DNA from 2 places in the Exiguobacterium sp. RM11 genome. Region 1 is predicted to be linked to the other one. Evidence: predicted binding sites of a transcription regulator. Region 1 holds the regulator's gene; the other holds the start of a gene.

What was found. The regulator CtsR, encoded in region 1, represses protease genes until heat stress. The targets are predictions, from matches to a motif close to ATGGTCAATAAAGGTCAAACA.
Region 2: a site for CtsR is predicted at 1,553-1,573, ahead of clpP (ATP-dependent Clp endopeptidase proteolytic subunit ClpP). Genes of this name have one in related genera too.

What each region holds. Positions count from the first base shown of each region.
Region 1 is NZ_CM187558.1:90,990-94,404, forward strand. Features, by position in the region: rRNA gene AC5LIL_RS00470 (23S ribosomal RNA) at 1-1,181, shown strand, start outside; rRNA gene rrf (5S ribosomal RNA) at 1,236-1,353, shown strand; gene AC5LIL_RS00480 (CtsR family transcriptional regulator) at 1,495-1,971, shown strand; gene AC5LIL_RS00485 (UvrB/UvrC motif-containing protein) at 1,977-2,411, shown strand; gene AC5LIL_RS00490 (protein arginine kinase) at 2,411-3,415, shown strand, end outside.
Region 2 is NZ_CM187558.1:826,211-829,625, forward strand. Features, by position in the region: gene AC5LIL_RS04380 (hypothetical protein) at 1-137, shown strand, start outside; gene AC5LIL_RS04385 (MerR family transcriptional regulator) at 194-889, shown strand; gene clpP (ATP-dependent Clp endopeptidase proteolytic subunit ClpP) at 933-1,508, opposite strand; tRNA gene AC5LIL_RS04395 (tRNA-Arg) at 1,660-1,732, opposite strand; gene AC5LIL_RS04400 (RNA polymerase factor sigma-54) at 1,851-2,996, shown strand; gene AC5LIL_RS04405 (glutaredoxin family protein) at 3,002-3,259, shown strand; gene AC5LIL_RS04410 (sugar-binding transcriptional regulator) at 3,369-3,415, shown strand, end outside.

The sequences.
Region 1 (3,415 bases):
TCGGGAGAAGGGACGCTTATGGCAACATAAGCCGCAGTGAATAGGCCCAAACGACTGTTTAGCAAAAACACAGGTCTCTGCTAAATCGCAAGATGAAGTATAGGGGCTGACGCCTGCCCGGTGCTGGAAGGTTAAGGGGATGTGTCATCGCAAGAGAAGCACTGAACCGAAGCCCCAGTAAACGGCGGCCGTAACTATAACGGTCCTAAGGTAGCGAAATTCCTTGTCGGGTAAGTTCCGACCCGCACGAAAGGCGTAACGATTTGGGCACTGTCTCAACGAGAGACCCGGTGAAATCATAGTACCTGTGAAGATGCAGGTTACCCGCGACAGGACGGAAAGACCCCATGGAGCTTTACTACAGCCTGATATTGAGGCTTTGTACGCGATGTACAGGATAGGTGGGAGTTTGTGAAGCCGGAGCGCCAGCTTCGGTGGAGACACCCTTGGGATACCACCCTTTGCGTATAGAGTCTCTAACTCGCAGCCGTAATCCGGCTGGAGGACCGTGTCAGGCGGGTAGTTTGACTGGGGCGGTCGCCTCCTAAACAGTAACGGAGGCGCCCAAAGGTTCCCTCAGAATGGTTGGAAATCATTCGAAGAGTGCAAAGGCAGAAGGGAGCTTGACTGCGAGACCTACAAGTCGAGCAGGGACGAAAGTCGGGCTTAGTCGATCCGGTGGTTCCGCATGGAAGGGCCATCGCTCAACGGATAAAAGCTACCCTGGGGATAACAGGCTGATCTCCCCCAAGAGTCCACATCGACGGGGAGGTTTGGCACCTCGATGTCGGCTCATCGCATCCTGGGGCTGGAGTAGGTCCCAAGGGTTGGGCTGTTCGCCCATTAAAGCGGTACGCGAGCTGGGTTCAGAACGTCGTGAGACAGTTCGGTCCCTATCCGTCGTGGGCGCAGGAAATTTGAGGAGAGCTGTCCTTAGTACGAGAGGACCGGGATGGACGCACCGCTGGTGTACCAGTTGTTCCGCCAGGAGCATCGCTGGGTAGCTACGTGCGGACGGGATAAGTGCTGAAAGCATCTAAGCATGAAGCCCCCTCCGAGATGAGATTTCCCTTTGAGCAATCAAGAAAGACCCCTCAGAGACGATGAGGTAGATAGGTCATGGGTGGAAGCGTGGTGACACGTGGAGCTGAATGATACTAATCGGTCGAGGCTTTGATCTAGTCTATGGTTTGTGTTGATGAATCCTCAGTTTTCAGGGAACAAGCCCTGTAAAGTCTGGTGGCGATAGCGAGACGGCCACACCCGTTCCCATGCCGAACACGGAAGTTAAGCGTCTCAGCGCCGAAAGTAGTTGGGGGATCTCCCCCTGTGAGGATAGGACGTTCAACAGAGAGGACGACCGAGCATACGCTCGGTTGTTTTTTTGTATCAATTAGCGGTGCTCTTTATAGAGGGCATCGCTTTTCGTTTGCCTTTTTTTAAATCAATGATAAAATATAGTCAAAAGTCAAAGATGGTCAGAGGGTGGTGGAGATGAGAAATATTTCGGATGTTATCGAACAGTATTTGAAGCAAGTATTGAAGGAAAGTCAGGCAAATGCAATCGAGATCAAACGCCAAGATATCGCGCAACGATTCGAATGTGTACCATCCCAAATCAATTATGTCATCAACACACGTTTTACCGTCGAAAAAGGATATTTAGTAGAAAGTAAACGAGGTGGGGGTGGATATATTCGAATCCGACGCGTCATCTTACATGAAAAACAAGATGTGCTCTCTAGTTTGATGGATGTCATTCATGAGCATCCACGTCTGAATGAACAACTCGTTGAAAATGTGCTCGTACGATTAGTGGAAGAACAAATGATGCACGAACAAGAAGCGCAATTGATTTACCATCTCTTATCAGATGAAGCATTACACTTACAAGTTGATGATCGCTCTTTTATTCGACGTCAACAATTGCTGGCACTGATGAAAGTACTTCGTTATCGTAATGGGGGATAAGTCGTATGTTATGCGAACGTTGTAAACAGCGACCTGCTGTCAATGAAGTCGTTGTGATGGAACAAGATGTACCCGTAAAAAAACGATTATGTCGACAATGTACGGTAGAACTGATGACAGGATATGTACCAGTCGTGAAGCGATGCCCGACTTGTCAGATGACACGCCAGGACCTATTGCGCGTACGAAAAGCAGGATGCGCTACATGTTATACCGTATTTCGGGATGAATTGACCAAAATTACTCGTCAATATCAACAAGGACACGATCATCATATCGGTTCAATCCCTGACCAGTTACGCACGCCACATGAACGGATCGAAGAACGGCTCGAAAAGTTGGCAGGGGAGTTGAACCGCGCTGTCGAACAAGAAGATTATGAACGGGCAGCACGCATTCAAAAAGAAATGAAGCAATTAGAAGGGCAGGGAGATGTCTGATGGAAACTTTCCTAGCACATCCACTTGGTCCAAAAATGAAAGAACGTGCCAAGCTCGATGATTTGGTCGTTTCTACAAGAATTCGACTGGCACGTAATGTCAAAGACACGGTATTCTCTCCCGTACTTTCTAAAGAAGGAGAACGTCAGCTTTGTGATCGTCTAGAAGGGCGTCTACGTGGGTTGAAAGGATTCGAATATCTTCATATGCGTGATTATGATGAAGTGACACGACAGGCGTTGATGGAGAAACACCTCATTAGCCCAGCCGTTGCAACCAATGAAGAGAGTGCGGTCTTCTTAAGTGAAGATGAAACAATTAGTGTATTGATTAATGAGGAAGACCATTTACGCATTCAAACGCTACTTCCAGGATATCAAATGAAAGAGGCGTTTGAATTAGCGAAACAAGTTGACGCGTTATGTGCAGAATCCCTATCGTATGCGTTTGATGAACAGTTAGGTTATTTGACGACATGTCCGAGCAATATCGGAACAGGACTTCGTGCCTCGGTCATGTTACACTTGCCGGGACTCACCTTAACGGGACGAATCAGTCCAATCTTACGAGAACTTCGAAAATTGGGCTATACGATTCGAGGTCGTTATGGTGAAGGTAGTGATGCGGCGGGTCGCTTGTTCCAACTGTCGAATCAACGGACATTAGGGAGTCACGAGTCACAGTTACTGGCTGACTTTATGGAAGTGACAGAACAAGTGATTCAAGCAGAGCGTCATGCGCGCGAAGAACTCGTTGCGAATCGACAGGAAGAGTTGGAAGATCGATTTTATCGATCATATGGTATTTTGCGATATGCTAAATTACTATCTTCTACTGAAGCCATCGAACGATTATCTGATTTACATTTGGCTAGTGACCTAGGGATTTTGTCTGATTGGAGTCCACCAAAGTTCCATGAACTCATTGTTCGGCTACAATCAGGTTTTCTACAAAAACATTTCGGGAAAACATTATCTACGCAAGAACGGGATCGAGAACGAGCG
Region 2 (3,415 bases), 740 kb from region 1:
AGATTGAGGACGGAGAGCTCGTCCCGGCTGAACCGGTCGTGCCGGACGAACCCGGGATTTATCTATTCGAAATCGGCGGGGAATGGGCGCAAGGGGATAGCCGATACGTATTCGGTGTCAGCGTGCCTGAAAACTAATGGTTGACCTGCCTCTTAGGGACGGCTGTACAGTGAAGATAGGAGGTGGGAACACAGTGATTCCGATTGGAAGAGTTTCGCATGTGACCGGATTGTCGGTCAAAGCCATCAAATTTTACGAAGGGCGCGGGTTGATTCGACCGACACGATCGGGCAACCAGTATCGGATGTACGGGATGGAAGAGATTCGACGGTTGAGTGAAATTAAACGATTACGTCAAATCGGGCTCAGTTTAGAACGGATTCAGTCTGGAGAGTCTGTTGAGACGTTGCTTGAAACACGGTTATGTGAAGTCAGGAAAGAAATCGAACAGCTTTGCCAAATCGAGAGACAGATTCGGTCGATGCAGTCAGGAGGGAATGACATGAACATTCGATACGAAACATTGCGTGAACCGATTACAGTCTACGGATACGCGAGTACGTTAGAGGACATCCCACGCGTGTGGGCCAGACTCCAACCAGAATTGACGACGGATGAGTCATACGGCGTCTGCCTACCGCATGAGAACGGCTATGTGGCTGGCATGACGAAGCCTGTGAGTGGGGAAGGATCGCGACAAGTCGAACTGACCGAAGGGAACTATATCGTCGCGACGGTCGAAGGGGGTATCCCGATGATTCCTACGACGTACGAACAACTGTTAAACGTTCCAGACGTGATGCTTCGCGACGCCGTCGACTTTGAACGTTATATTCACGGTCAAGGCGGAGAGGACGACATGATTGAAGTCTGGATGCCCATCGAATAGAAAAAGACGTTTCCCGATTGATCGGGAAACGTCTTTTGTATGATTAGCGTGTCATGACTTTGTCGATGAGACCGTAGTCTTTCGCTTGGTCAGCTGCCATGAAGTAGTCACGCTCTGTGTCGCGCTCGATGACTTCAAGTGGCTGTCCAGTGTTCTCTGCCATGATTTGGTTCAATTTCTCACGCATTTTGATGATGCGTTCTGCGTGAATCTTAATGTCTGACGCTTGGCCTTGTGTGCCGCCGAGCGGTTGGTGAATCATGATTTCTGCGTTCGGAAGTGCGAAGCGTTTTCCTTTTTCACCGGCTTGGAGCAAGAAGGCACCCATCGATGCAGCCATTCCGATACAAATCGTCGACACGTTCGGCTTGATGAAGTTCATCGTGTCGTAAATCGCCATGCCCGCTGTGATCGAACCACCTGGGCTGTTGATGTAGAGCGAGATGTCCTTTTCTGGATCCTCAGCTGCGAGGAAGAGAAGCTGTGCGACGATTGAGTTCGCGACGTTGTCGTCAATCGCACTTCCGAGAAGGATGATACGGTCTTTGAGCAAGCGTGAGTAGATGTCGTACGCGCGCTCCCCACGGCCTGTCTGTTCGATAACTGTTGGAATTAACATTGAATCTGCCTCCTTTATGTAGGTTGTAAGTTCATCATACCTGTATAGTCAATGTTGGTCAAACGATAGTCATCGTTTTTCACCTATTCCACGATTTTCGCGTCCTGAAACGAAAAAGAGGCCAGGCAATCTGCCTGACCTCTACATCTGATACACCCGGAGAGATTCGAACTCCCGACACCTGGCACCGGAAACCAGTGCTCTATCCCCTGAGCTACGGGTGCATGTGTGTGACACGAATTTATTATACATTTGTTTTATTGAAAAAGCAATCCTGTTCATTATCCTTTTTTGAGCGCAAGCGGAGCGGGTTCGTTACAATAGAGAAGAGGGGGGAGAACGATGCAACGGCAAGAACAAAAACAGGTACAACAGCAACAGATGACGCAAGACCTTGTGCAACGGCTACCGGTGCTCGAGGCGGACCGTCTGGCGCTCTCGTTTCGTCTCGCACGTCTGGCGCGCCATAATCCAAACATTCATATCGGGAGCGGGGATCTCGGATGGGTAGCGGATGCGGCGAGCGCGTTCGAAGAGAAGCTGTTCACCCAGATTCGAGAAGGAAGCGGCAGCGACTCGGAGAAAGAGCTGAGACGGCAACTCGTCTTGTTGCTCGACCATCGAGGATTATTGCCGGATACGAATGAGGTGTTGGCGGAGCGGTTCGGTGTCGACGTGACTCAAATCGAACAGGCGAGACAGGCACTCTTATTTCTTGAACCGACGGGAATCGGGGCGAGAACGGAACGAGAGTGTCAGTACCGCCATGCAATTGAACATGAGGACCCACGCGTCGTCGATGTATTTGATGCGATTGAGAGTGGCGTGAGCCAAAAACAGATGGCGAGCGTGCTCGCGATTTCAGATGAAGAGCTCGCCCGTTTAGAGCGAATTGTCGCGACACTACCAAAACGTCCATTATTATATGAAGAAACGGGTCACGTCTTCCCGGAAGTCGAAGTACGTTACGAAGATGGAGAGCTTGTCACGACGTGGTTCAGTCCGGAACTTGACGCAACACGAGTTGGGAATGACCGTGAGGCGAAATGGTGGACGACGTCCCTTGCGATGCGGAACGAGACGTTACGTGAGATATGGGCTGTCATCGCGTCACGTCAGACCGAGTGGTTGAAAGGTGAACTCGTCCTCAATCCGCTGACCCGTCGGACCGTCGCGCAACAAATCGGCAAGCACGAATCGACGGTCGGACGTGCCATCCAAGGGAAGTTCGCGAAGACCGAGGGCGGGATCATGGAATGGAAACACTTTTTCGTAAGGTCGACGAGTCATGGGCATTCGCCGTTCATGATCAAGCGGACGCTCGCAGAACTGATTCAACGGGAGAAGGCCCCGCAAAGTGATCAGGCACTCGCGGACGAACTCGCCCGATACGGCTATCCAGTGACGAGACGGACCGTGACGAATTATCGGGAAGAACTCGGATTCGGCAACTCACGTGAGCGTGAGCGGCAGTTATGGAAGGGATGACGAAAATGAAACTAACTTTATATAAACGTGACAATTGTTCGCTCTGTGACGAGGCGCTTGTCATGCTCGAATGGCTACAGGAGGATTATCCGATCGAACTCGAACAGATTGATATTACGGGAGATGAGGATCTCGAGGCGAAGTACCTCTTCGAAATCCCCGTTCTCATACATGAAGGAGAAGTCATCAGTCAAGGGCGATATGATGACAACAAAGTTGAAGATTTTGTTAAGTATACGCTTACATCGAAAAAAAACGTTTGAAGGGGTTGCCAGACGGAAAAGTGATTGATAAGATGAACTCGTAGCGGTGGGACGCAAATAAAAAAGTGGGACAAAAATTGTCCACACTGAAAGTCGAGGGGGTAAGAGCATGATCCAGCAACTGATTCACGTTCAGAAGCAAATTGTCCCTGACCT